Linked DNA regions of Aeoliella mucimassa. Each later gene encodes a partner of the first gene's protein in a complex. Links are inferred from orthologs where the notes say so. Each region holds a gene or a part of one and is shown on either strand. Other genes may lie near its edges.

What was found.
Region 2: the proteins of secY (region 1) and secA are in contact, whole or in part, in a crystal structure (PDB 3DIN), measured with the Thermotoga maritima proteins. The link is inferred for Aeoliella mucimassa from one-to-one orthologs. Residues at the interface, in WP_004081795.1 of Thermotoga maritima: Glu108, Gly109, Glu110, Glu111, Ala236, Glu237, Arg238, Arg239, Ile240, Thr241, Ile242, Gln243, Tyr244, Ala245, Arg246, Arg247, Val248, Thr249, Gly250, Arg251, Arg252, Val253, Tyr254, Gly256, Ala257, Ser258, Thr259, Tyr260, Leu261, Pro262; in WP_004082002.1 of Thermotoga maritima: Glu261, Ala262, Arg263, Lys300, Ala301, Arg302, Thr303, Ile304, Ile305, Leu323, Tyr324, Asp325, Pro326, Val329, Ser330, Tyr333, Ile336, Lys340, Phe345, Val349, Glu363, Phe364, Tyr374, Ser375, Gly376, Gly377, Glu393, Ile395, Thr482, Ser483.

Annotation. Positions count from the first base shown.
Region 1 is NZ_CP036278.1:5,436,061-5,449,897, forward strand. Bases 6,390-9,237 are described here. They hold secY (preprotein translocase subunit SecY), read left to right. Parts: upstream 6,390-7,058; coding sequence 7,059-8,417; downstream 8,418-9,237. Other genes in these bases: rpsE (30S ribosomal protein S5), read left to right, coding at 6,390-6,422; rplO (50S ribosomal protein L15), read left to right, coding at 6,419-6,907; Pan181_RS21435 (adenylate kinase), read left to right, coding at 8,484-9,041; map (type I methionyl aminopeptidase), read left to right, coding at 9,117-9,237. Outside these bases: rpsS (30S ribosomal protein S19), read left to right, coding at 57-323; rplV (50S ribosomal protein L22), read left to right, coding at 409-735; rpsC (30S ribosomal protein S3), read left to right, coding at 793-1,488; rplP (50S ribosomal protein L16), read left to right, coding at 1,436-1,840; rpmC (50S ribosomal protein L29), read left to right, coding at 1,925-2,146; rpsQ (30S ribosomal protein S17), read left to right, coding at 2,208-2,516; rplN (50S ribosomal protein L14), read left to right, coding at 2,570-2,938; rplX (50S ribosomal protein L24), read left to right, coding at 2,972-3,340; rplE (50S ribosomal protein L5), read left to right, coding at 3,423-3,992; Pan181_RS21400 (type Z 30S ribosomal protein S14), read left to right, coding at 4,041-4,226; rpsH (30S ribosomal protein S8), read left to right, coding at 4,322-4,723; rplF (50S ribosomal protein L6), read left to right, coding at 4,820-5,365; rplR (50S ribosomal protein L18), read left to right, coding at 5,437-5,805; more of rpsE, read left to right, coding at 5,928-6,389; more of map, read left to right, coding at 9,238-9,941; Pan181_RS21445 (IS4 family transposase), read right to left, coding at 10,927-12,180; and 2 more genes. UniProt on the Escherichia coli protein: The central subunit of the protein translocation channel SecYEG. Consists of two halves formed by TMs 1-5 and 6-10.
Region 2 is NZ_CP036278.1:2,169,538-2,184,752, forward strand. The notes cover bases 4,438-8,663. They hold secA (preprotein translocase subunit SecA), read left to right. Parts: upstream 4,438-4,782; coding sequence 4,783-8,463; downstream 8,464-8,663. Other genes in these bases: Pan181_RS08760 (MBL fold metallo-hydrolase), read right to left, coding at 4,438-4,517; Pan181_RS08770 (3-deoxy-D-manno-octulosonic acid transferase), read left to right, coding at 8,589-8,663. In the rest of the region: Pan181_RS08745 (hypothetical protein), read right to left, coding at 14-505; Pan181_RS08750 (hypothetical protein), read right to left, coding at 571-1,068; Pan181_RS08755 (carboxy terminal-processing peptidase), read left to right, coding at 1,585-3,648; more of Pan181_RS08760, read right to left, coding at 3,720-4,437; more of Pan181_RS08770, read left to right, coding at 8,664-9,914; Pan181_RS08775 (IS5 family transposase), read right to left, coding at 11,581-12,522; Pan181_RS08780 (rhomboid family intramembrane serine protease), read right to left, coding at 12,853-13,662; Pan181_RS08785 (ABC transporter ATP-binding protein), read left to right, coding at 13,788-14,804; Pan181_RS08790 (ABC transporter permease), read left to right, coding at 14,838-15,215. UniProt on the Escherichia coli protein: Required for protein export, interacts with the SecYEG preprotein conducting channel.

The DNA.
Region 1 (13,837 bases):
CAACTGCCGATCACCCACAGCGAACAGCCAATAGCTGATTAGCCGAGAGCCAATACATGTCACGTTCACTGAAAAAAGGCCCTTACGTCGACCCGAAGCTTTATCTAAAGGTCGAGAAGCAAAACGAGTCGGGTCGCAAAGAACCGATCACGACTTGGGCGCGGGCCTGCACGATCATTCCTGAATTCGTTGGCCACACGTTCATGGTGCACAACGGCAAGTTGCACATGAAAGTGTTTGTCACCGAAGACATGGTCGGGCACAAGCTGGGTGAGTTTGCTCCCACCCGTAGTTTCCGTGGGCACGCAGCGAAGAAGAAGTAATTAACTGGCTATTTGTCCTGTGGAGCTGGTTGGATGACCAACTAGCGGCCTGGGAACCAAAAGCATTGAGCCGAGAGCCTGAGCAATGGCATACAAAGCAATACACAAGCATGCACGAATCAGCGCCACGAAGGTGCGTCCGCTGGCGAATATGATTCGTGGGCAAGAAGTCGACGAGGCCCTGGCCATTCTCAAGTACCAACCCCATCGTGGGGCTCGGATGCTCGAGAAGGTGCTGAAAAGTGCCCGCGCGAATGCCGAGGATCGTGGCGCTCCGAACTTGGGTGGTCTGCGTGTGGTGGAAGCCCGCGTCGACGGTGGCCCGATGTTCAAGCGACTCCGCCCTCGTGCCCGCGGCATGGCCCATGTTATTAAGAAGCGATTCAGTCATATTGTAGTAGCCGTCGAGTAGTCGCTACGCAACGCAACTGTCCCTGATTTCCGAACTCCGACCCCAGAACCCTACATTATGGGCCAAAAAGTCAATCCCATTGGTTTTCGCACCGGCATCATGCTCGACTGGAAGAGCCGCTGGTATGCCTCGAAGCGAGACTTTGCGGAGCTGCTCCTGGAAGACAAAAAGATCCGGGACTACGTGACCAAGAAATACAAGTTCGCTGGTATTCCCAAGGTGGAAATCGAGCGGACCCGCGACGAAGTGAAGGTAGTTCTGCACGCTGCCCGGCCTGGTGTGATCATCGGCCGCAAAGGTCAGCAAGTGGAACAACTGCAGGACGAACTGCAGAACTTGATTGGTCGTCGGATCAACATCAAGATCGAGGAAATTAGTCGCCCTGAGTTGCAGGCTCACCTCGTTGCCGAGGATATCGCCGAGCAGCTGGGCAAGCGAGCTGGCTTCCGTCGCACCATGAAGCGGGCGATGGAGCAAACCATGGAGGCGGGTGCCAAGGGCATTAAGATTGAGTTGGCAGGACGCCTAGGTGGTGCCGAAATGGCTCGCCGCGAAAAGCAGATTACCGGATCGATTCCGCTGAGTACGCTCCGTGCAAACATCGATTACGGTTTTGTGGAAGCCATGACCCCGCAAGGGCATATTGGCGTCCAGGTTTGGATTAACAAAGGCATGTTTGAGGACGATACCGATGGCGCTGATGCCCAAGAGGGTCAAACATCGAAAAAGCCAAAGAGGTCGTATAAAAGGTAACGCGACCCGCGGTAACACCGTGGTGTATGGCGACTTTGGACTTCAGGCTACCGAAGGTGGCTGGGTAAGCGCGCAAACGATCGAAGCAGGTCGTATCGCCGCTCAGCAATATATTCGTGGTGAAGGTCGGCTTTATATCCGCATCTTCCCCCATAAGTCAGTTACGTCGATCCCGCTCGAAACTCGTATGGGTAAGGGTAAGGGTGAACCTGATTATTGGGCCGCCACGGTGAAGCCTGGTACGGTTATGTACGAGGTATCCGGCGTTAGCGAGCAACAAGCGAAGATGACCTTCGCTCGTCTGGCTCACAAGATGCCAGTTCGTTGCCGGATGATTAAACGACAAGCCTAACTATGGCAGAGGGTCTCGCTCTAACGTGTGAGCGAGACGAACGATTCATCGCTGATAGCCACAGCTAACCGCCGATAGCCGACCATGACTACCGCCAAAGAACTACGCGAGATGAGTGACGAGCAACTTGAGCTGACGCTCAAAGATGCTGCCGAACACCTGTTTCGCTTGCGTATTCAGTCGCAAACCGAACGCCTGGACGCTCCGACCGAACTGCGGATTAATCGCCGTTTGATTGCTCGCGTCAAGACGATTCAAAGTGAGCGTGCCATTGCTGCAGGTGCGCAAGAAGAAGCTACCAAATAACTACTCAGGTCGACTTTAGCGGGTCCCTGAACTCCGAGACTTTACCCCGAATCCTCCAACAATGCCTAAGAAGCAAGTAATTGGCGTCGTTACCAGCGATCGCATGAACAAGTCGCGTCGCGTGGAAGTGTCGCGTTTGGAACGGCATCCCAAGTACGGTAAGTTCATTCGCCGCCGCACGGTGTGCCATGTGCACGACGAGCAAAACGAATCGGCCATGGGCGATACGGTAGAGATTATTGAATGCCCACCAAAGTCGAAGACCAAGCGTTGGGATTTGGTGCGGGTCGTGGCCAAGAGCCAAGCGGTGGACCTGGCCGCGTTGCGGGCAGCCCAAAAAGCGGAACAGGAAGCTGAAGAAGCCAAGTAAGCAGCCCCTCGCCGGCCGTGGCGAGTCGAGCGAGTAAGATAAGCGAGTAAACCATGATTCAGATGCAAACCAGGCTGAACGTTGCCGACAACACTGGCGCCAAAGAAGTGATGTGCGTCAAGGTGTTGGGTGGTAGCCGTCGTCGGTTCGCCGGCCTTGGCGACATTATTGTCTGCAGCGTGAAGAGCGTGATCCCCGGTAGCGACGTCAAGAAAAAGGCTGTCGTGCGTGCCGTGATCGTGCGTGCCAAATCCCCGACCCGCCGGGCCGACGGAAGCTACGTTCGCTTCGACTCCAACGCGGTTGTGTTGGTAGACAAAGACGGCAACCCGCGTGGTACACGTATCTTCGGTGCGGTCGCTCGCGAACTTCGCGAACGTCGCTTCATGAAGATCGTTAGCTTGGCTAACGAAGTAGTTTAGTTCAGATCCGAGTCCTCAGCCCCAGCTACCAAGATGTTAATCAAAGCAGGTGACAGCGTCGTCGTGATTTCCGGCGAAGACAGCACCAAACAAGACGACGGCACTCGCAAGGTGCACACTGTCGTGCAGGTAGATCGCGCCAAGGGCAAGGCACTGGTCGAAGGCGTGAACCTGGTATGGAAGCACGTTCGTCGCAGCCAGAAGTACCCCCAAGGCGGCCGTCTCCGTAAGGAGATGCCGGTCGATGTTTCGAACATCATGTTTTACTGCAGTTCCTGCAGCAAGGGCGTCCGTCTCGGGGCCCGCTTCCTGGATGATGGAAGCAAGGAGCGGTACTGCAAGAAGTGCGGCACCTCGACTGGTCGGATTGCTCCGCCGCGGGCTGCTCACGCCAAGAAGTAAAAGCTTACACAACTCAGGCCTGGCCAGGCCGACCAATGAGTCGCCGGTCAGTCGCGATACCTAGCAATAACCGATAGCCATCATGTCCACTTCAGTCGTCCCCCGCCTGGCGGAACAATACAACAAGGAGATTCGACCGGCTCTGGCTGAAAGCCTGGGTCGCAAGAATCCTCACTCCCTGCCGAAGATCGAAAAGATCGTGGTCAGCATGGGCGTGGGCAGCGCGATCAGCGACAAGAAGAACATGGAAGATGCGGTAAGTGCCCTTACCGAGATCACCGGTCAGAAGCCGCTGATCTGCCGGGCTCGAAAGAGCGTCGCCAACTTTAAGTTGCGTCAAGGCATGCCGATCGGGGCAAAGGTCACCCTGCGTGGAGCTCGGATGTACGAGTTCCTCGATCGCCTGATTTCGCTGGTACTTCCTCGTGTTCGCGACTTTCGCGGACTGAGCGACACCGCGTTCGATGGCAATGGCAACTATAGCCTGGGACTTTCGGAAATCCTGGTGTTCCCAGAGTTGAACCCCGACAAGTACACCCGCAGCCAAGGCATGAACATTGTCATCTGCATGTCGGGGCACTCCAACGATGATTCCCGCGAGTTACTCAAGTCGTTCCAGTTCCCGTTCAAGCGTCCGGACGTCGAAGAGTAATCCCCCCTTTCAACGACCAAGAGATCCCGTCTCAAGGAAACCCGATTCGTGGCAAGTAAATCAAAAATCGCCAAGGCCAACCGCGAACCGAAGTTCAGCACCCGCCGCGAGAACCGCTGCAAGATTTGCGGTCGTCCCCGCGCTGTTTATCGTAAGTTCGGTATTTGCCGGATCTGCTTCCGGAATCTTGCTGACAAAGGCATGATTCCAGGCGTCCGCAAAGCTAGTTGGTAACCAAGGCACACTGACCTCGGCCGTAGCCGAGCGTCCACCAAATAAGAAGCTGTTAGCGAAAGCTACCAGCCATTACCCCAGGAGTTTCTGGCGCGATGATGACCGACCCGATCGCCGATATGCTCACTCGCATCCGCAACGCTGTTCGCGTGGAACGGCCCACGGTGTCGCTGCCGGTGTCGAAAGTGAAGTGCGGTTTGGCCGAAGTGCTAAAGCGTGAAGGTTATATCTGGGATTGGCACGAGGTTGAGACCGAAGGCGAACCCCAAAAGACACTGCACATCGACCTGAAGTACGGCCCCAATGGTGAACGTGTTATCCGCCACATCAAGCGGATCAGCAAACCAGGCTGCCGCGTGTACGCCCGTGCCAACACGTTGAAGCCCGTGCTCAACGGTTTGGGTATTTCGGTGATCAGCACCAGTCGTGGTGTGATCAGCGACCGCGAAGCCCGCCAACGCAAGTTGGGTGGCGAAGTACTTTGTGAATTGTGGTAACAACAGCGGCTCACGAGCGGCTCATGGCCAGCGGAACCGCCGCGGCCAGAAAACAACCCCCTAATAGCTGACAGCCGAAAGCTAAGAGTCTGAATCATGTCGAGAATTGGCAAGAAACCGATTACGATCCCTAGCGGGGTCAAGATTGATATCACCAACGGTACGGTTACCGTTGAGGGTAAGCTGGGTAAACTCACCTACGATCACCGCCCGGAGATCAAGATCGAGGTGAACAGCGAAACCAACGAAGTGATCTGCTCGCGTGATAGCGAAGTGCGTGAAGTGCGTGCCTATCACGGTCTGACCCGCTCGCTTATCGATAATATGATTGTCGGTGTTACCGAAGGCTATCAGAAGAAGCTCGAGATCCACGGCGTTGGTTACCTCGGTGCTATCGCTGGTGATGTACTTCAGCTTCGCGTCGGTTTCGCCAACGAGATCCACAAGAAGATCCCGAAGGAACTCGAAGTTACCTGCCCAGATCAGACGCACATTCTGGTCAAAGGCATGGACAAGCAAAAGGTCGGCCAGTTCGCCGCGGAAGTGCGTGCTGTACGCAAGCCAGAACCTTACAAAGGCAAAGGCATTCGCTACGAAGGCGAGCAAGTGCGTCGTAAGGCTGGTAAGACCGGTACCAAGTAAGATAAAAGCATTCATGCGTGAGTGGGCAAGGTGCTCACTTGCGAGTCGATTTCGCAGAGGTTATTCCTGCCATGGAACATAGTAGAGCCATTTTTCGCCAGCGGACTCGGCGGCGTTTTCGCGTTCGCAAGCGGCTTAATGGAACCGCTGAACGTCCTCGCCTGTCGGTGACCCGGAGTCACAAGCACATGTCGGCTCAGTTGATCGACGACATCGCTGGCAAGACACTTGCCAGTGCTTCGACGCTCGATAAAGGTCTGTCCGGCGATGTAAAATACGGCGGCAACAAAGATGCGGCTGCTCTGGTCGGCAAGGCCCTTGCCGAACGCGCCAAGCAAGCGGGTATCGAAACGGTTTGCTTCGACCGTGGTGCTTACAAGTACCATGGCCGGGTAGCAGCTCTGGCCGATGCCGCTCGTGAAGGTGGTTTGCAGTTTTAGTGTGTGGGCGACTTGTCGCCCTTGCGAAGAGATACTTAACGAAGTTTCTGTGAGTACTCGGGATCGAGTTCGATTCGATTAACTCACTCCAGTTACCTCCGACTTACGCGGAGCAATCAAGCGTGGCAAAAGTACAAGAAGAACGCCAACGTGGCGAACTGAACGAACACGTGGTGAAGATCAAGCGTTGTGCCGCCGTGGTAAAGGGTGGTCGTCGCTTCAGTTTCGCCGCCATGGTGGTCGTTGGCGATGGCAACGGCAAAGTGGGCTGGGGCTACGGCAAAGCCAACGAAGTCCCCCCCTGCGTCGAAAAAGCCCGCAAAGAAGGCATGCGGAGCATGGTCGAAGTCCCGATGGACGAGTCGACCATCCCTCACCAGGTGATTGGTGAGTTCGGTGCCGCCCGCGTGGTGCTCGTTCCCGCTTCGCCTGGTACTGGTGTAATCGCCGGTGCTGCAGTGCGTGCGGTTTGCGAAGCTGCAGGTATCCATGACATTTTGACCAAGAGCTTTGGCTCGAATAATCCCGTCTCGCTGGTGAAAGCCACCATCGCAGGCCTGAAGCAACTCCGCCCACGCATGGAAGTTGAGCGACTCCGAGGAGTGACCCTATCATGATTTTGGACGACGTCCATCGCGGAATACAGAAGAACCGCAAACGCAAGCGTTTGGGTCGAGGTCCCGGTTCGGGGCAGGGCAAAACAGCTGGCCGTGGCCACAAGGGCCAAGGTTCGCGTGCTGGTTCTTCACGCAAGCCCACCTTCCAGGGTGGTGCTATGAATCTGGTTCGCCGCATTCCTAAGCGTGGCTTCAACAATCGTTGGGGTCTCACGGTAGTGGTGGTGAATCTTGGTGAAATCGACAAGGCGTTCGAAGCTGGTGCCGAAGTCACCCTCGAAGCACTGGCTGAAAAGAACCTGGCCAAGGGTCGTTACGACCTGCTTAAGGTGCTGGGCGATGGCGAACTGACCAAGAAGGTCAAGATTTCGGCTCACCGCTTCAGCAAGTCGGCTCTCGAAAAGATCGAAAAGGCCGGGGCCGAGGCCGTTGTGCTCCCTGGCAAGACGCCTGTGGCTGAAAAAGGCAAGAAGGCGGAAAAGTAAGCGGTTGCGATTGTAGGGATCGGATACGAACGATGCCAGCAATGCTTTGAATCGACTTCTGTGTAGGCTGGTCTTGCGGTTAGTCGTTTATTCACCGATAGTTAGGGTTTCCGCTCCCCACCTCATGCGACCGAGAAATTGAGTTCCCGCCATGTGGAAGAAACTTAGCGTTGTCTGGCAAATCCCCGAACTCCGGCAGAAGATTCTGTTCACGATCGGGATGCTCGCGGTATATCGTCTGGGTTTCCAGATCCGGTTGCCGTTTATCGATCCGGAGCGCCTTGCAACCATGAGCGGCGAAGGTGGCCTCGGCCAACTGCTGACCACGGTTTCTACTTTCTCCGGGGCCGGACTCGACCAGATCACCATCTTCGGTCTCGGCATCATGCCGTACATCTCGGCCTCGATTATCTTCCAATTGCTCGGCAGCGTGATTCCCTCGCTCGAGCGATTGCAGAAGGAAGGCGAGACCGGGCGGAAAAAGATCAACGAATATACCCGCTACGCAACCGTGGCGCTCTGTTTGTTCCAAAGCTGGTTCTTCCTCACTTCGTTTGTCGAAGCAGGCCAGTACGTGCATGCCGACTTCCTGGTCGGCGATCCTGGTCATCTCCATCTGAGCTTTAGCTGGCGAATTGTCGCGGTGCTCACGATGACTGCAGGAACCGTGTTCCTGATGTGGATCGGCGAGCAAATCGACGAGTACGGCATCGGCAACGGTATCAGCCTGATCATTATGGCCGGTATTTTGGCCAACATGCCGACCGCTGGCTGGAAGCTTATCCAGCAATACAACGGCGAGCTCGGCTCCACCAACGGCATCGGTCCCGAAAAGCTCTTGTTGCTCGCGGCCATGTTTGTCGCGGTCGTCGTCGGCGTGGTGTTTATCACGCTCGGCCAGCGACGTATCCCGATGCAAAGCGCCAAGCACATCCGTGGTCGTCGTGCCATGGGTGGTCAGAAGTCGTACCTGCCGCTCAAGGTGAATCAGGCTGGCGTGATGCCGATCATCTTCGCCTCGAGCTTGCTGCTCTTCCCAATGATCATCTTCCAACAGCTTGGTGCTCTGTTGCCAGCCGATAGTTGGTTTAAAGGCTTCAGCGACTGGTGGGTGGAAGCCTTGCGGGCTCACAACTACGTCTACAACCTCCTGTATCTCGTACTTATCTACTTCTTCTGCTTCTTCTGGACCGCGATTACCTTCAATCCGAAGGATATGGCCGACAACCTGAAGAACTTTGGTTCGTTCATTCCGGGGTATCGCCCTGGTAAGCGGACGGCCGATTACTTGGAGAAGGTCATGATTCGTATCACCTACGTCGGTGCGGGCTTCCTGGCTTTGATCGCCATCATTCCGACGGTTATCTCCGGGGCTTTGGACGTCGATTACTCGATTGCCATGTTCTACGGTGGTACCAGCTTGCTGATTGCCGTAAGCGTTGCCTTCGATTTGGTGCAGAAGATTGACAGCCACCTCGTGATGCGAAACTATAAGGGCTTGTTGGAATAGGTCCTTTTCACCTCGCTGGCGATTGGCGGCAGGTCTACTCCCTCCAATTGCTCGAGAGGCAATCTCATGCGTATCGTCTTCCTCGGACCTCCTGGCGCCGGTAAAGGTACACAAGCCAAACGTGTGTGCCAGGAGCTCGGTGTAGCCCACCTCTCCACCGGAGAGATGCTCCGCAAGGAACGTGAACGCCGCACCGAACTCGGGTTGCTGGTCGCCGACTATCTCGATAACGGGCAACTCGTGCCCGACCAGATGGTGCTCGACATCGTTGCCGACCGCATCGAGATGGACGACTGCAAGCCTGGGTGCATCTTCGACGGATTCCCTCGCACGCTGCACCAGGCCGAAGCGTTCGATCGGTTGCTCGACTCCCGCAATACGCCGCTCGATGTGGTAGTGGAGTTGGTGATCGAGCAGGGCGAACTGCTGCAACGCCTGATGAAACGTGGCCGCGGCGACGACAACATGGCGACCATTCGCCAACGCCTGCGTAGCTATGAAAATCAAACCGAACCGCTTGTGAACTACTACAGCAATCGCAAGATCCTGCGATCGGTCGATGCTTCCGGTTCGATGGAGGATGTCTTCCAGTCGCTGCTGGCGGCCATCGCTTCGGTTCAGTAAAATAAAGTAGGTGCGAGCCAACGCGACTCGGCCGTTTGTTACTACTCCCATCGCCCTACCACCCACTGCAAGGCATTGATCCACCTCAAGAGCGAACGCGAAATCAAGAAGATGCGGCGTGCGGGCCTGGCTGTTTGGCAGGCCCATCAAATCGCTCGGCGGATGGTAGCCCCTGGCATCACCACGGTAGAAATCGACAAAGCGATCGAGGACTACTTCGAAAAGCTCGGTGGCGAGCCGCTCTTCAAGAACTACCCGCACCACAACAGCGGGAAGCCAAAGTTCCCCGCAGTCACTTGCATGAGCGTGAACGACGAAGTCGTCCATGGCATCCCGAGCACCCGCCCGCTCAAGGAAGGCGACATCCTGAGCCTCGACACCGGGGTTCGCATCAATGGCTGGTGTGGCGACGCGGCTGTGACTTACCCGGTCGGCAAGATCGATCCCGAAGTGCAGCAACTGCTCGACGTGACCGAAGCAACGCTCAACATGGCTTACGAGTTGATGCATACCAAGAGCAAGTGGAGCCAGATCGCTCGCGAAATGGCCGAGTATGTTTCGGATCATGGGTACTCCACGGTTGAGTGCTTCGTCGGCCACGGCATCGGCCGGCAAATGCACGAGGATCCTCAGGTGCCGAACTTCCTCGGCCGAGCCCTCCGCGGCAGCGGCGACTTCCGCATCGAGCCCGGTCTGGTGATCGCGGTCGAGCCGATGGTCAACATGGGCACCAAGCGGGTGAAACTGCTCAAAGACTACTGGACCCAGGTGACCGCCGACGGTCGCCCGAGCGCCCACTTCGAGCACACGATCGCAGTGACCGACAGCGGCCCCCGCCGACTCACGGTTGCTCCTGAAGACTCCGAATCGTCGCTCATCGACGAACTGCTCCTCGCGTAAGCTCGCCCGTTGGCTAGTTGCAGGTTCCGAGTTCCCCCAAATCGGGGAATACAACCTGCTGTCTTGCTGTCTATCTTGTGATACGCTCGCTTGAGAATAGATTCCCAATTTACCCACCGATGGGAAAATTGAATTATCGCCCACTCTACAAAACCAGTGGTTTTCGCGCCCGAATAGATTCTCATTTCCCAAAACGCTTCGAGTGGGAATCTATTTTCGCAGTGGGAATCAATCGCAAGTCGTTGGTAGGACACAAGTTGCATCAACACCTCCGTCGAAAGTGCCCAAAATAGATTCCCATGGGTGGAAAACTATTTTGGTTGGACGTTGGGAGTTGGAGGTTGGGAGTTAGAAAGGGTAGTAGCGTGGGTCCAGGAGCTTCCAGCGACGCAGCCCCACGGCCGCTTTGCCACACGCGCAGCAGCGAACGCCCACGCAAACAACCCTTCGCCTGCGTGTCGCCAGTAATCCGACATTTAGACAAGCATCACATCTGATTCACCTCCTTTCACTAAAAGCCAACAGCCGATAGCTGAAAGCCGACAGCTAACGACCACCTGTCCATTAGAACACTGATGGTGGCCAATTCCCAGCGAAAAGTGGTGAGAATCCAAGCACCAAATTCACCCTCCGCTTGCGGCCAATAAAGAGACACGGGTCGGGCTATCAGGCCCGGGGAGGGTAGCATCAGAGTACGCGCGACAATCGAGCCAACATGGCAGAGATGCCGAGCCTGCGGAGCAACTGGGTAGCACCGACAGCAGGGCACACCACGCATTGCCACTCCGCACAAACGCACCACGCCCCGTTGTCGGTGGGCGAAGCCCAACAGGCTAACCCATCCGTGATGATCGGTGTTCATCCGTGGCTAGAAACCGCTACCCACGTCCTAGACTACTCGCTACCGCAGATTTGTAGCCGGGGTTCGTTGGCTGCTTAGTTCTTCGAGTGTGGTGACACACCGCGACAAGCCAGCAGTGGCACCCTACGCCGTTAACCCTTTTCGTAGTACTGGTTTGATTTGCTTTGCTCGCAGGGCCTGTGTCTTGGTAGCAGTGAGCAGTTGTGGTACTCCTGGCGGTTTGGCTTGTTTTTTTCGTGGGTAGTTGCGGCTGGTTTTGTTTGCTCTCTTGTAGCTGTCGATGATGGCTTGGCGAAGCCTCTCGCACAGGCGTTCGTTTTTCTCCGTTGGATGCAGGTAATCACGCATCGTGCGGCGAAACGCCAACAGCAGCTTGGCGAAACTCAACTTTGCTGGTGTGATGCCTTGCTTCATCGCTTCGACCAACGCGAACAGCGACATCGCCCATAAGCCGAACAACGACCAGGTGATTTCGAGCTTGGCGTTCTCGGCTTCGCGAGAGAGGAGTTTTCGACGGTGAAAGGTCTGCTTGAGATGGCGATAGAATAGTTCGATGCCCCAGCGACGTGCATACAATGCAATCACCTGCTTGTCGCTCAATTCACGCCGAGAAAGGATATTGGTAACCAGGTAGACCGGCTGCTTGCCATCCGTAGCGACCACCAGTCGCAACACGAGCGGTTCGTTGCCACGCTTCGATTCCCGATCGGGCCATAGATAGACCGTGCCGGTCCATTCCCGTACATAACCAAGCTGTTTCAGCAACCGCACATTGGCTCCCACTCGCAGCAGGACGTGTCGGCCACTTTTGATAATCGCTTGCAGCCCTTCGTACCCCATGAATCCGCCATCGGCCGTTATCAAAGCCCCGGCTGGCAAGCTAGTGAGCATCTCCCGCAAGTGGACACGTTCGCTACTGTCACCAGGTCCGACCCGCCAGTCCCACGGCAATCCCGTACCGATGTGCCACATCGTTGTGAGCCAGAGTTGAGGCGAGTTGACTTTCTTCGCATCTTTGGCCTGCCGTCTCTTGTAGCGACTGTTCTTTACCCGTCGTGCGTGACGAATCGTCGAATAGGCTTGTTCGTGCGAGCGGGTGCGAGGCAATTCAAGGCGACTACCATCGACCGCGAATACGAGGTATCCCGCGGTGAGCCAGCAATCGGTCAGCGTCGCTTGCATCCGTTGTTGCAGCACTGACTGCAACAACGCGGCGAGCGGCTTCGTCCAGCGACGAAGGATTTTTATGAAGGCTTGGTAGGAAGTGGCCAGTTGCTGTTGCTCTTTATCGAGGCAGAGTAGTATCTTACGCACAACGAAAAAACGCTCGGTGAGAGTCTGCTCGTCCGACCAGGCCCATAACAGCGCGGCTGCCATTAGTGACCGAGGAGTCCAACTGCAGTCGTTGCGGAAGCGGATCGTTCGCCAACAGATTCCCGCCAACAACCAACGCAAACATTGCCGAAGGCACACGATATTCAGCCGCACTTGAGTGTCTCGATGTAACATGCCCGATTCCCTTCGGGTAAGTGATGGCCGCCCCTTCCTTGGTTCAACTGAAAGGATGGCCGAAATACGCTGTTACATCGAGACCTCTTTTTTAAGGCAAAGAAAGGGTTAACGGCGTAGAGTGGCACCCTGCCGAAAGGGTGTGGTTAGCAGTCACTCGCAATCGTTCAGAAACCTTCCCCGAATCAATGTGGGTGTTGTCGCACTACTCCATCAATATCGGGAACCGTAAACGTAACGGAGTTCACTCCATCGTTGTCTCTCCCTGGAAACGGCCCCCAAAAGTAATGCTTGCTTTGCTTGTGGTCAGTAACAAACTCCATCGATTCTCCGATGGAAGTAACGAAATCGACCGCGATCTCGATGCCATCCCTTTCCAGGGCCCCCACTACGCACTCACCATTCGACCTAATAACATCTGAAATCTCTTCGTGGATCAGCGTGCTCGAATCGGTATTCCTAATCCTGTGATCAAAGTAGAAGCTCACAACACTTCCCGGTCTCAATCGACCAGCAATGATATCGAGAGCTTCACCATTCAAACATAAGTACCACACGGTTACACCCGCCCCCCATGCGATCCGTTCGAGAACAACTGCGTCTCCAGTCAACAAGCAAGTTCGGATGGGTGTGCCTTCAATGACATTCCACAAGCTCGTCTTGAAAAGGGGGTTGTTTGTTGACATCTCAATGCTCTATGAACCCTTCCGAGCGGCACTGCTCCAAATCAAGGACTCTTGGATAATGATTACATTACTTGTTTGCTTATCCGTCTGAAAAACGTAAGAAATTGCCACTCCATAATTGCCATCGCCGCGATAGTGGAACGTGTCTGTGGAAGAGCTGGGAGATTGGGTATTGCTTCCAGGTATCGAAGCTTTATGTCGGCTACCGATTATGTCTAAATCACTACTTGTAATTGCAGTCTCGATCGCCTCTTTAACAGTGTCACGCAGGATAATGATTTGCCCAGTATTCAATTCACCGAACTCACAACGCATGACACAAGAATACGGACCTTGAGATGCGATGGGTTTGCCATCATCGTTCTGCTTAATAATCCCTTCTTTCTCAAGTTCGTCTAAAGATTGCTCTATAGAAAAGTTCTTGCAAAAATCGGTGGTCTCATAATGCTGTGGAAATCTAGTAACAATTAGGGTGGCAATTGCTGCAATAATAGTGCTTATTAACAGCAACTCCCTGATCGAAAACCGTGTAAAAGCTAGATTCTGTTTCACGATGAGATTTATTCAATTACAGGAGTCAGGCGAACACATCGAAATAGCCGTAGTGAGAACGCATGGTATTAACACATGTCCGCACTACGGAGCAGGGGCTAAATCTATTGAACCGTTGGATGTAAATGAGAAAGGCTGTTTTGCCACTAATACTCCCCCGCGTTCTCATGCAGGCTTAGGCTGCCAGCATCATACCCAATTGCGGCGCTCGTTAGCCATCTCCCTAATGCCGAGTGATAGTACCGATTTCTATTCAATTGCAGCCCCGACTCTGGATTGAGCCCTCT
Region 2 (15,215 bases), 3.3 Mb from region 1 along the record:
CGTTGCGAAAAGCTTAGTTCGCCGCGGAAGGGAGCGAGAGTTCGGTTATCGCTTCGAGATGCTGCGGGTAGTGCTCTACCGCTTCGCGGGGCTCCATGTTGAACAGCACCCGTCCGGCGGTGGTCCATTGGTCGCTTCGCCATTCCAGCAGCGCGGTCGCGCACCGCAAGTTACTGACGGCCGCTACGTCCTCCATGCCGCCGCCGAGCACGGCTTCGAACGACACGGTGATGCCGACCAGCGCGTAGATATCGCCGGTCGCCCGGTCGCGGCAAAGCAAGGCGGAGTCGTGAAATTGACTCGATTTCCAGGCCAGTCCCCGGGGTTTCCCCGTTGCTGCAGCGGCGGTGAGAAAGTTGGATTCCACCTGCTGCCAGTCGTTTATCAGGGCTTCGCTGGCTAGTTGCAGCCGGCGACTCCATAGCCAGCGGCCCACCACCCCGCGCAGCAGCCAGCCAACGATGGCCAGGGCCAGGCAAAACCAAAACAAAAAACGCAGAAACACCGGGGCAACTCGCAGTTAGCGATGGGGCTCAATCGAGTCACTTAACCTAGCACGAGATGCCCCGTCTACCAATTGGCCGGCCCGCTCGGAGGGGCCGACTTCTGCCCAGCGGGGGGATTCGTCGGCGGCACCGGCAACTGGCCCTGTGTGCGGTCGTGCGACGGAGAGGGAGGCTCGAATAACTGCGGTTCGGGAGCCACGGTAGGAGCTGCCATGGGGGCGGCGATTGGAGCCCCCATCGTCGCGATGGGGGGAGCCATTGGCGGGATAGGTTCCCCTGGCCAGGCCTGAACGGGGCCCTCTTGCTGGCAGCCTAAGCACGACATCCCCCACACGATGGGGGGATTCGACGGAGTGCTCGGCAATCGCCGGACCCCGGGGCTGGCGACCGAGTTCTTCCACCGCGGACCGATCATCATCGGCGCGTGGTGCCCCGGCCCGAATCCGGTGCCCACGAATTGATAGGGAGTCGAGGGGACGTTCCAGTAGCCGGCCGCGTGGGCCGAACCGCAATAAGCTCCGGCAGCCAACAGTACAACAGCAGCGGTCGTGATGCGTAGCATGAACAGGGCCAAGTTTGCGGGGAACAGAAAGGGGGGAACTCGAACTGCCAGCAGTTGCTATTGTCATCGGCGCGAAGCAACTGGCGATTCTCGGCGATCGGCCAGATTGCCAGCTTTCCTGCTTGCTGAGTGCGGCTTAGGGCGGTTAACCAAACTGCGAGCGGTGACCACGCTGTTTTACGCAGTAATACTGCAGAGATTTGCATCCTGTTTTCCGCTCCCAGCGACGCGAAGGATTGAACCGAGTGGAACAATGTTGCGTACCATTCCAATAGCCCTCGTTAGAAAGCATGTGAATCTAGGCAAAATGCTTCGATGTTGCTTCCTACGGAGGATACATGTATTATTCGGTTAAGTAGTGTCCCACAAGCAACTTGCGACAAGGTGCCGGCGTGCGGGGCGGGGTGAAATGCCGCTGTCGCCACCAAGTGGTTGCGACCGATAATCGCATGGAGACGCTACCTTCCCTCTAAAACCCGCCTTCAAGTCTTTTTTTCTGCTTAGGAACAAATCACCATGCAGCAAGTTCTCGCTGGTCGTTCTGGCCTTTTACGTTTGGCTGTTGCCAGTCTCTCTGTCGTCGTGCTGGTAGGGCCCGCGCTAGCTCGTCCCACCGAGCCATCGGCCACCGACCGGCAAATTGCCCTCGCCGTGTCGATTTTGATGGAGCAGCAACACCTGACTCAACGCAAAATCGACGATCAGGCCTCGGAACGTTGCCTGCAATCGATGCTCAAGACGCTGGATCCGCTGAAGTTGTACTTCTATCAGTCGGACGTCGATGAGTTCGCCGGTAGCGAACATGAACTCGACGACATGGTGCGTCGCGGCGATATCAAAATGGCCTACCGCATTTTCGACCGCTTCCTGCAGCGTGTCGACGAGCGGATTACCATGGCGCTGAAGGAAGTAGACGTCGATCACGACTTCACGCTCGATGAAGAGATGGTTCGCGATGCTGACGCAGCGACCTACGCCAAGACCCCCGAAGAAGCCCAAGACAAATGGCGTCGCCGGGTGAAGTACGAAGTGCTGAACCTGATCGCCGACGACATGGACATCGACGCGATTCGCGAGAAGCTGCGTCGTCGTTACACCAGCATTGGCAAGCGTTGGGAGCAAACCAGCAACGACGAGTTGATGGAAATGTACCTGACTGCGATGACCACGGGTTTCGATCCTCACTCCACTTACATGTCGCCGACGACGCTCGACAACTTCGAGATTCATATGCGACTCAAGCTCGATGGCATTGGTGCTTCGCTTCGTAGCGAAGATGGTTACACCAAGGTGCACCAGATCATCGCTGGCGGTGCTGCCGATCAGGATGGTCGCCTGAAGGGTGGCGACGAGATCGTTGGCGTTGGCCAGGGTTCCGATGGCGAGATCGAAGACGTCGTCGACATGAAGCTCAATGACGTGGTCGACAAGATCCGCGGCAAAAAGGGCTCGATTGTTCGCCTGGAAGTTCGCCCGGCGGCGAATCCCACGGATCACCGCATTTACGACATCGTACGTCAGGAAATCAAGCTGACCGAAAGCGAAGCCCGCAGCGTGATCATCGACTGGGGACAAAAACCCAATGGCGAGTCGTACAAGGTCGGTGTGCTCTCGCTGCCGAGCTTCTACATGGACATGGACGCCGCCCGAGCGGGCGACCCCAACTACAAGAGCACCACCCGCGACGTTCGCCGGCTGCTCAACGATTTCAATGCTAAGGGTGTTGATGCCGTGGTGATCGACCTTCGCTTCAATGGCGGCGGCTCGCTTACCGAAGCGGTCAACATGACTGGTTTGTTTATCGACAAAGGCCCCGTGGTGCAGGTAAAAGGCCCCACTGGCCGTGCTCAACCGTTTGTCGACCCCGAAGCCGGTATGGTTTGGTCGGGGCCGTTGGTGGTACTCACCAACAAGTTCAGTGCTTCGGCTAGCGAGATTTTTGCTGGGGCCATGCAGGACTACAATCGTGGGTTGATCGTCGGCGACGAAACCACCCACGGTAAAGGCACCGTGCAGCAGTTGTACGATGTCGCTCAGTTGTTGTTCCGCATTCGTAACGACATGAACCTCGGAGCGATGAAGCTGACCATTCAGCAGTTCTACCGTCCCGATGGCGATAGTACTCAAAATCGTGGGGTGGCTGCCGACATCGTGCTGCCTTCGCTCACTTCGCACCTCGACATCGGCGAGGCCGACCTCGACTACGCGTTGGCCTTCAATCGCATCACCCCGTTGGGGCATGATGAGTATCAGATGGTCGATGCCAATCTGGTGCAGCAACTGCAGCAGAACTCGACGGCTCGCATTGAGAAGTCCGAGGATTTCTCGGACGACATCAAGCGAATCAACAAGTACGAAGAGCAAAAGGATCGCAAGTCGGTCACCCTGAACAAAGAGAAGTTCATGGCCGAGCGAGCTGAACTCAACGCCGACAAAGAGCAGGAAGATGCCTTTGAAGACGCGGTAAACAACGACCGCCCGGTGTTCGATGACGAAGACCACTACAACCAGGAAGCCCTGTCGATCGTGGTCGACTACTTGAAGCTGCTCAAGAACAATCGCGTGGCCATTGCCCACTAAGCGATTCGTCGAGCAATAGAAGTAAACCGCAAAACACCTTCACGTCCTTCGCTGGGCGTGAAGGTGTTTTTTTAGCTTAAGGGGATCCGCAACCCGTCGTACGCCAGGGCCATCCCTTCGGGCAAGCGGGCGTTGGTCGCGTGGTACTCGAGCTCATGGGCGACGTGCGTGAAGTACGTTTGCTTGGCCCCTAGCTCCTGGGCCACTTCAATCGCCTGATCGAGCGTAAAGTGGGTCTTGCTCGGCGTCACCCGCAGTGCGTCGAGGATCAGTACGTCGAGTCCCTGCAGCTTCGCCATGCTCTCGGTGGGAATGTGGTTCACGTCGGTACAATAGGCAATATTGCCGAAGCGAAAGCCGAGCACTTCGAACGCGGTGCCATGGTTAAGCCGCATCGGTGTGATTTGGGTTCCGAGCACTTCGAACGGCTCCAGCCCAATTGGGTTCAGCTGCAGCTGCGGTACCAGGCTCTGGCTCTCGCTCGTGAACGCGTAGTCGAACGATTGCCGAATCCGCTGCTCCACCTGCTGCTCGCAGTACAGCGGCACCGGCCCATCCAGGTAGAACTGCATGAGTCGCAGGTCGTCGAGTCCAAACACGTGGTCGGCGTGCTCGTGCGTGTAGAGCACCGCATGCACTAAACCGATGTCCTCGCGGAGTAGCTGCATGCGCAGGTCGGGCGAGGTGTCTATCAGCAAGTTGCCTTCCGGAAGGCCGAGAATGGCACTCGCACGCAAGCGTTTGTTGCGGGGATCAGGCGACCGGCAAACCTCGCACCCGCACCCTACCGAGGGGACCCCGACACTGGTACCGGTGCCGAGAAGAATCATTTCCCCCGTGAAATCAGTCGTAACTAAGCAGTCAGGCACGTTCAGGGCTTCCGCAGCAACAGGCTTTTGGCAGGTGATAGCACTCAACAACGGGGCGTGGTGCGCTGCTGTTGACCGACTTTTCTATCGGTTGTAAACTTTTATGCTGCACTATCTTACGACGACAAACACCGGCTTGCCAAGCCTCAATATTGGCTTGACAACCGTCTACGGCACCGATGTTGCCACACTGTCTCCCTAGTAGGCAGGCGATAAGGCAACCTGCCATTTTGACACCCTACCAAGATTGGTTTAGCTCTCGGCCATGGAAACGCTGGAACGCATCTGGGAATTCTTGTCGGGCATCATGAATGCGGTGCTCGGCAACTTTGAGCGCACGATCACCTCGCTGTTTGGCTCGGCCAACGCCCGCTTCCTGCGGAAGCTCCAGCCAAAGGTCGATGCGATCAATGCGCTGGAACCTCGCTACGAAGCGATGAGCGACGAGGAGCTAGCCGCCCAAACGGTGAAGTTTCGCGAACGCTTGGTCGCCGGCGAGACGCTCGACGATCTGTTGGTCGAAGCGTTCGCGGTGTGTCGCGAGTCGGGTAAGCGCTTCCTCGGTATGCGCCATTACGACGTGCAGCTGCTCGGCGGCATGATTCTGCACGGCGGCAACATTGCCGAAATGGTCACTGGTGAAGGTAAAACGCTGGTCGCAACGTTGTCGGCTTACCTGAACGCCTTGGGTGGCAACGTGCACGTGATTACCGTGAACGACTACCTGGCCCGCCGCGATATGGAGTGGATGGGACCCGTCTTCACCAACCTGGGCCTCAAAGTGGGGGCCATCTACTCCGGGATGGATGCCAGCGCGCGTCAGGAAGCCTATTCCTGCGACATCACCTACGGTACGAACAACGAGTTCGGCTTCGATTATCTTCGCGATAACATGCGTCGGGCCGCCCGCGACGACGATCGCTTCGCCAAGCGCGATCAGCAGGCGCAAGGCCATTTGACCTACGCGATCATCGACGAAGTCGACAACATCCTGATTGACGAAGCCCGTACGCCGCTGATTATCTCCGGCCCCGCCGAAGACGACATCACCAAGTATCTGCGGGCCGACAAGGTTGCTCGCGGGCTGAAGAAGGACAAGCACTTCGAGGTCAAAGAAAAAGAGCACACGGTCAGCCTGACCGACGAAGGTGTTCGCGAGGCTGAGAAGCTGGCCGGCGTCGAAAGCTTCTACACCGCTGGCAACATGCAGTGGCCGCACTTGATCGACAACTCGCTGAAGGCTCACTATCTGTACAAAAGAGACGTCAACTACGTGATCCAAGACGGCAAGATCGTGATTGTCGACGAGTTCACTGGTCGTCTGATGGAAGGTCGTCAGTGGAGCGATGGTTTGCACCAAGCGGTCGAGGCAAAGGAAGGGGTGCAGATCAAGGAAGAGAACCAAACCCTCGCGACCATCACCCTGCAAAACTTCTTTAAACTGTACGACAAGCTCTCCGGCATGACCGGTACCGCTTTGACCGAAGCGGGCGAGTTCTGGAAGATCTACCAACTCGACGTCATCGGCGTCCCCACCAACAAGCCGCTGCAGCGGATCAGCCATCCCGACGTCATTTATCGTACTGAGCGCGAAAAGTACGAAGCGATCGCCGAAGAGATCGAAGGGCTGATCAAGTACGATCAGGTTCAGCTCAAGAGCGGCGAGATCATCCGCGGCGAGGTGCTCGAAGAGCACGACGGGCACGTATTGTTCATGGCCGACGATACCAAGAAGAAAGAGAAAATCCCTCGCGACAAGATAGCCGAGGTGCAAAAGAAGGGCCGCCCAATTCTGGTTGGTACCGTGTCGATCGAGAAGAGCGAGAAGCTCAGCAACCTGCTCAATGGCCGCGGTATCAAGCACGAAGTGCTCAACGCGAAGCAGCACAAACGCGAGGCCGAGATTGTTTCTCAAGCGGGGCGGATGGGAGCGGTGACCATCGCGACCAACATGGCCGGTCGTGGTACCGACATCATCCTCGGCGGTAATCCTGAGAACATGGCCTGGGCCGAGTTGCAGCAGAAATACGACAGCCGGTTGGACGTGCCGCAGGAAGAGTGGGACAGCCTGACCAAGCAATACGACGAGAAGTTCGGCATGTCCGAGCAAGGCAAGATCGTTCGCCAGATCGGCGGTTTGCACATCGTCGGTACCGAACGCCACGAAGCCCGCCGTATCGACTTGCAGTTACGCGGTCGTTGCGGTCGCCAGGGCGATCCCGGTTCGAGCCGCTTCTACTTGTCGCTCGAAGACGACCTGATGCGAATCTTCGCTGGCGAGTGGGTGAAGAACATGCTCACCCGACTCGGCATGCAAGAAGGCGAAGCCATCGAAAGCAAGATGGTGAGCCGCCGAATCGAAGGGGCTCAGAAGAAACGCGAAGAGTCGAACTTCGAGATTCGTAAGAACCTGCTCGAATACGACGAAGTGATGGACGAGCAGCGGAAACGCGTCTACAGTTTCCGCCAGCAGATTCTCGATGGGGTAAACTGTCGCGACCTGATCACCGACATGATTCGCGACCAGATCGATCACTATTTGTCGGTCTTTCTCGATCCGCATTACGGGGTCGATTCGTTTGCTGCCGCGGCTTCGAATCTGCTCGGCGTGCAGCTCGATGCACGCGACTATCGCAAGCTGTCGTACGAAGAAGCTCAGCGAGTCGCCCGCGACGAAGCCCAACGCATGGCCGAGTCGCAGGTGTTCGACGCCATCGAAGAGAACCTGCCGGAAGAAGTGCCCGACGAATGGAACTGGAACGCGCTGGCCAAGTGGGCCAACGCCCGGTGGGGCTTCAACTACAACGAGCGCGAGCTGAAAAAAGTCGGCCGCGACGACGTGGCCGAGCACCTAATCAAGCGGGCGCACGAGGCGATCGACAAGATCGACCTTTCGTCCTGCGAACGCTACCTCGATCCCGATTACTCGGTGAAGACCGCCTGCAGTTGGTTGACCGATAAGTTCAGCATCGATATCACGCTGGAAGAAGCGGCCAAGATGTCGAACGAGCAGCTGATCCAAACCGCCCACGAACAGGCTCAGGAAGCGTACGATCAACGCGAGTCGGAGTACCCGGTAATGGCCGGTCTTTACCGGTTCACCGGGCCAGCGGCCGGGGCTGCTGGTTTGGGACGCGAAGACCTCGTGGCCTGGGCGCAGAAGCGGTTTAGCGCCTCGTTGTCGGTCGAAGATCTCAAGAACAAGCAACGCGACGAAATCAAGCAAGTGCTGTTCGCCTGCAGCAAAGACTCAGCCGCCAAGGCGAACCAGCTTGCCGACGAAGCTCGCGAGCGAGTCGAAACCTTGTTCGCTGGCAACGACGGTGCGAACCTGCACCTTGGGTTGGTGACCGGCGGCAATGGCAAGCTCGATGACTTCACCACTTGGCTGCAGACTTCGTGTGGTTCGGATATCACGGCCGAAGAGCTTGCGCAACTCAATCGCGACGAAGCACTGCGTCGTGTCTCACGCGTGGTGGAAGATAAGTTCCGCCCCGAGATGCGTCGGATGGAGCGGGAACTGTTGCTGCAGATTCTCGACACCGCCTGGAAAGAACACCTGCTGGCGATGGACCATTTGCGTTCCAGCGTCGGCTTGCGGGGATACGCTCAGGTCGATCCCAAGGTGGAGTACAAGCGGGAAGGCATGCGGATGTTCGAGCAGATGTGGGACTCCGTAGGAGCCTACGTCACCGACCTGGTGTTCAAGATGGAACAGCTCGACGAGCGGTTCGTGCAAAGCACTTGGAAAGAGACCAACGCCATCCACGAAGAAGCTCCCAAAACCAACATCGGCGAGCAGCAGCAAGCAGCCATCGAAGCCTCTGGTGGTGCGGAGCAGAAGCTCACCCCGATTCGCAATCGCACCGAACGCGTTGGCCGCAACGCTCCGTGTCCCTGCGGCAGTGGCAAAAAGTATAAGCAGTGCTGCATGAGGAAAGACTAACGTGCGCGGCAATTCCTGCCCCAACTGCATGCGGCGATAGTGAATTGGGTAGCCAGTTCGGACTCGCTTCTGTATAAGCAGCAGTACTGAATCTATTTGTAGGGCTGCGGGAAAGGATTCCCACGATGAATCGGCTGATCGCTTGGACGCTGAACTTCGCTTATCTGCTGGTGCTGCTGCTCTGCGCGCCAATGATAGCATGGGTAGCGGTTCGCAAAGGGAAGTACCGCGAAGGGTGGGGAGCAAAACTCCTCGGCCAGGTCCCTCGGCGAACCGGCGAGGGCCCCTGCGTGTGGGTGCATGCGGTGAGTGTCGGCGAGGTGAATCTGCTCGCGACTACCCTGCGGGAACTTGCCAGTCGGCGGCCTGATTTGCTGGTGGTGATCAGCACCACTACCAAAACCGGATACGATCTGGCCCTTCGCAAGTATGGCAACGAGCATACGGTGTTTTACTGCCCGCTCGATTTCACCTGGGCAGTTCGCCGGGCGGTGGAGCGAGTGCGGCCCGACCTGCTGGTGCTGGCCGAACTCGAGCTCTGGCCCAACTTGATTGCCGCGGCCAAACGCCATGGCGCGGGCGTAGCCATCATCAATGGCCGCCTTAGCGACAATAGCTACCGCGGCTATCGGCGACTCCGCTGGCTCGTGGGGCGAGTGCTTTCGCAGATCGATGTGATTGCCGCGCAGGACCAGACAACCGCCGACCGATTCACGCAGCTGGCCACCAATCCGCAAACCATTCTCAGCACCGGATCGCTCAAGTACGACGGAGCCGCTACGAACCGCGACAACCCGCGGACGAAGTCCCTCAGCCAGCTGGCGGGCTTCACCGACGAGCATCTGGTGTTCCTCGCCGGCAGCACGCAAGCGCCGGAGGAAGCGATGGCGATCCGCCTGTTCGGCAAACTTCACTCGCAGTACCCTCAACTGCGGGTGGTCCTCGTTCCACGGCATCCGGAACGCTTCGACGAAGTCGCCGAGCTGCTTGCCGAGTCGCCCTACGCCTGGCAGCGACGCAGCACGCTCGAAGAGGGAACGCTGGCCGATGGCGATAACTCGATCTTGCTCGTCGATACCATCGGCGAACTCGGCGGCTGGTGGGGCCGGGCCGATATCGGTTTCGTGGGTGGTTCGTTTGGCGACCGCGGCGGGCAGAACATGATCGAGCCAGCCGCCTACGGAGTCGCGACCTCGTTCGGCCCAAACACCTGGAACTTCCGCGACATCGTTGCCGCGCTGCTTCACGCCGACGGGGCGGAGGTCGTGGCCGACGAAGCCGCGCTGCAAGCGTTTGTCGAACGCTGCCTGGCCGACCCGGCGTACCGCACCGAACTCGGCGACCGCGCCCGACAGTTTATCGCTACCCAACTAGGAGCCACCGCCCGCACGGTCGAGCTGCTGCTCACGCTACTGCCTGCTGCTCCGCAAACAACCCACGCGGCCGCTTAACGAACTTCGAGTTGGCGTGCTGGGATTTCTTTCTAGCCACAGATAAACACGGATTTTCACGGATGGTGGAGCCATAAGCCAGGAAAGAACTGCGCAACGGATTCGGATTTTGGTGGTAATCTAATTTCTGATCCTAGAGAAGCTGAACATGGCGCATATACTCTCCCATGTGGATGCCTCTGTAGGCCTGTGAAGAAATAGACGCATGTTTCGCTTTTCACTAACAAGCTGCATGGTTTTCACTTTGGTCTTCAGCGTCTTGCTGTGGCTCAACTCAGTTCCTCACCACACTGGTTACGGGCAATGGAGCGTCGAACGAGGTTGGCCATTATTCCACACCCGCCAATGCTCTTCTTGGCTCGATGGGCCAAGGGAGCTGTCGGCCATGGAACGCATTCACGGTATAGGTAGCAAGGAAGCTACGTTAGCTTCACCAATAGTTATAGAATGGAAAATCGTAGCTGTCGATTTGTTAGCTTGTCTCGCAATCGCGTTCTTGATGACTGCCGGGGTCAGGATCGTAGCTGGTAGGCAACACGATGTTGCCAAGCCCGTAAGGGGCAAAAAAATCCGAGCTAGAAACCGCTGCAAAAGAGTAGCAGTACTCTGAGCCGTAGACTCCCCAGGAGCGAAGAATCGCTGAACGATATAACTGTCAGGCCTAAGCAGCATGTGGCTCGCAAAGCCACACCGATCCGTAAAGTGCCCAATTCGGAGAGGCGGGAAGGGCAGGGGATCGTCGTTAGGGATCAAGCACCCGCAGTCTTTGAATAGGACCGCTTCTCCGTGTGAGGGTGTCCAGTGGATTGTTCGCCACGGCTGAACACGGACTTTCACGGATGGGGTAGGCTCTCGACCTCCTGGGCTTCGCCCACCGACAACTGGGCGTGGTGCGTTTTTGCGAAGTGGCAATGCGTAGTGCGCCCAGCTGTCGGTGCTACCCAGTTGCTCCGCTTGCTCTGCGCCTCTGCGTGAGAATGTTTACGGTCGCTCTTGTTTTCACCCTCCCTCCGGGAGGGGCGGACTATCAGGTCCGGGGAGGGCCTGGGCTCTGGTGGTGGTTGGTGTTCCACTTCCCGGCGATGCCCCGGGCTGGCCTGTGGTTGCCCCTTCGGGGCGAGGGGGGCCGCTGTGTTGTACAAGCTCTGGGTAAGATGCCGAGCGTTGGATGTTGTTCTTGGGGGGCGTTTTTGCGGAGTGGCCACTCGTCGGAAAGCGTCCTCCGCTTCCCACCTCCCCGGGCCTGATAGCCCGACCCTCCGCCAGCGGAGGGTGAATTTGGTACTTAGATTCTTTCCAGTTTTCGCTGGGAATTGGCCACCGGTGGTGATCTAATGGACAGGTAGTCGTGGTCCTTTGTTTGTGGTCAGTAGTCCGTTGTTGGAGGATGGAGAGATGTAACCGAGTGAACATGAAATCCACTGAAACCATCTACCACGCAAGCGTGCTGCAGGAGGGCTCTCCGAGCCCGATTTCGGTTGCGTGGGCGTTTTCTGCTGCGCGTGTACTAAAGCTGTAGGCTTTAAGCTGTAAGCGGTAGGCTGGATCTTTCAGTCGCTGGAAGCTCCTTCAAGATGACATTCGCAAATCAGAAATCATCATTCAGAAATCATAAATCCCAAAACTCCCCTGACTCCCGAATCCTGTTTCCTAACGGCCTTGTTGACTAACTCCACTCGAACTGTGGAAGCCCGAGTTGGGTGAATTGATTGATGATTTTACAGCGCAAGCGGGCTTCCGTTTGTTGGTTTTCGAATACTCGGTTTTTGAGATGGCTCCCAAAGCTTTGTTTCACTCGGTACATGGTCGTTTCCGCCAAGCTTCTACGATGATAGCCCACTTCCTCTTTCCAACTCCTACGCCCCTTGCGTCGAATCTGACGAATTGCCTCGTCCCGGGGCAAAGGCTCCTCCGCAGAGTTGCCATGTTGTTTGATCTTGGCGTTGTGCTGCGGCGGAATCACCGGCTCAATGCCTTCGGATTCCAGCCCTTCATAAACCTTCCACTTGTCGTAACTACCGTCGCCGTGAAACTTTTTTACGGGCTGCTCCACCTGCTCCAGCATTTCGGGAACCGCATCGGCATCGTGGCAACTGTTCTCGGTCAAAATCTCCGCCACAATCTCGCGGGTGTCAGGATTCACCGACAAATGCAGCTTCCGCCATGTCCGCCGCTTCGACTTGCCATGCGTCCGCATCTTCCATTCGCCCTCGCCAAACACTTTCATGCCGGTGCTATCCACCACGATATCGATGTCGCCCCTCTTGTTAGCGATATCGAGCGAAACATTCAGCTTGCTGGCTCGCTTGGCGAGCGAAGAATAATTGGGAATCGCTGCCTCGACGCCCAACATCGCCACCAGCGAGCGGCCGAATCCCTCAGTCTGCCGATAGGGAAGTTTCAGCAGTTCGCGAATCGTCAGCAAGCACTCGATCGCCGTATCGCTGAAGACAAAAGGGCGACCGACTTTTGTCTGGTCGTTAGGATGTTCCCAGTTCTCCAACGCCTCGTCGCTAAACCAAATAGTGATGTTTCCACGCTCGATGAGCGACTTGTTATACTCCTTCCAGTTCGTGACTTTGTAGGTTCGTTTTTCTTTCGTAGCCATGTTCGATCTCCGTAAAAAAGGTACGTGGTTCCATTCCACGTTAGTTTTTACGGAGGTTTGTGACTAATTGTTCAACAAGGCCTTTCCTAACTCCCATCCGAAATACTTTCCCATGGGTGGGAATCTATTTTGGGTAACTATCGCGGAGGTGTTGATGTAAATCTATACAGATAAACGACTTGCGATAAGTGCGCAGCTTGATAATAGATTCCCACTCGATGCGTTTTTGGGAATGGGAATCTATTCGGGCGCGAAAACCACTGGTTTTGTAGCGTGGGCGGAGATTCAATTTTCCCATCGGTGGGTAAATTGGGAATCTATCGCGACTCGCTACTCCGACGTGGAGGTTTCGTCGACGATGTGTTCATGGTCGCGAATGTGGTCGGGGCAGTAGCACTTTTGCCCGGCGCACTTCGAGCAGTAGCGAAACTGCGTGCGGGGCTCTTTGTCGCTCGATCGTCCGCAGACTGCGCAGGTGTGGACCAGACTTTTGGTCTTGGCCACCTTCGTGGCGAAGCTGATGCGTCGTCGGTGATCGCGGGCTTTGTTCAGGTGGTCGCGCCAGAAGAACAGAATGTAATTAGCAATCGACGCCAGGACCATCCATTGCTCGGCTGGACTTCCGAACGCAAATTGGAGCGCGTACCCGATCCAGGCAAAGAAAGCCAACCAGCGGATTTTAATCGGAATCAGAAAAAACAGGTGGATGACAAAATCGGGGAAAAAGCGAGCAAACGCCAGAAATACCGTTCCGTAAAGGTAGGAGTTCGTCGCAGGCGCGTCGGGCGTGAGGAACGAGGCCGCTACCGAGGCAACGAAACCGACGAGAATGAACAGATTGAACCGAAAGGCCCCCCAGATCGACTCGAGGGCGGTGCCCATCAGGTAGAAGATGTACCAGGAAAACAGCACAAAAATCGGATTGCGGTCGAACGGATGGAGGAGGAACGTAAAGATCCGCCAGTACTCGCCGGCCAGCACTTTGCTGGGGATCAGCGCGGTGTTTTTGAGCAGCGCCGAATCTTCGCCCGCTGACAAAGATGCCAGGAAGACGACTGCTTGCCCGATGATGAGCAGCAGGGTGAGGTTAGGGATCGCGAACCGCGAAAACCGTTTTTCTAGCCAGTCGAGCAACTTCATGAGGCAATTACAACTATCCTGCGAGGGCGGCGAGTTCATTCAGCCTAACCGGAAACCCGCGGGTTCGAAAGACGGACGCCCGTCGCTCTACCCGCTTCCACAGACCGAGACTATAATCGTACGCCATGGCCGTCATTGAAATACGCGGGCTGAAGAAGTCCTACCGAATCTACCAGAAGCGGGAAGGTCTGTGGGCCTCGCTCACTGGCCTTTTTCACCGTGAATATCGCGACGTGCACGCGGTTAAAGGCATCGATCTCAAGGTCGAAGAAGGCGAATTTGTCGCTTTTTTAGGTCCCAATGGGGCTGGGAAGACCACCACGCTCAAGCTGCTTTCGGGGGTCATCAGCCCCACCGCGGGCGAGGCCAAGGTGATGGGCTTCGTGCCTTGGGAGCGGACAAACGAGTATCGCCGGCGGTTTGCCTTGGTGATGGGGCAGAAAAATCAGCTCTGGTGGGACCTGCCGGCCGCGGAGTCGTTCCGGTTGCACCAGCAGATTTACCGCATCGAGCCGACGGAGTTCGACCGCACGCTGGCCGAGCTGACCGATCTGTTGTCGGTGGAGCAGTTGCTGCACCAGCCTGTCCGCGAACTGTCGCTCGGCGAGCGGATGAAGATGGAACTGATCGCCGCGCTGCTGCACTCGCCCGAGGTGCTGTTCCTCGACGAGCCGACCATCGGCCTCGACGTGATCGCCCAGCACAACATTCAGAAGTTCCTCAAGCACTATCAGGAAGTTCGGAAGATCACGATCTTGCTGACCAGTCACTACATGAAGGACGTGGCCGCGCTCTGCAAGCGGGTGGTGATTATCGCCAAGGGCCAGATCATGTACGACGGTTCGCTGGCCGGCGTGATCGATAGCTTCAGCTCGCACAAGATCGTGACGCTGCAATTTATCGACGATCAGGTGCCAGGCGATCTCGACCGCTTTGGCGACGTGATCGAGATGGTTCCCCCCAAGGTGAAGCTGCGGGTGGAGCGAAGCAACATTTCGCGAGTGCTCTCGAGCGTGCTTGCGGACTACTCGCTGGAAGACGTAAGCGTGGAAGATCCACCGCTCGAGGAAGTGATTGCCGACTTGTTTACGCAGTCGAGTCAACGCGCCGAGCAAGAGGAAGCCGTCGCGAGCGGTTCCTGATTTCGCATTTTGTAACCTGGCACTGCTTGCCCTATGTATTCCCGCGTTGCAACCTGGTGGACGATACTTCGCATTTGCGTGGAGGAGCGACTCGTGTATCGAGGCGACTTCGCCCTCGGTACGCTCATGCGATTTCTGCCGATCGTGACGCAGGTGTTCCTGTGGACCGCGGTGTTTGCCTCGATCGACGAGGAAGGCATACGCGGGTTCTCACGCAACGACATGATCGCGTATTACCTGCTGACGATGATTGGCCGGGCGTTCTCGAGCATGCCCGGGCTGGCTTCGGGGATCGCGCGGCAGATTCGCGAAGGCGAGATCAAGAAGTACCTGATCCAGCCGATCGACCTGATAGGTTTCTTGCTGCTGGCCCGCATCGCTCACAAGGTGGTGTACTACGCGGTGGCCGTT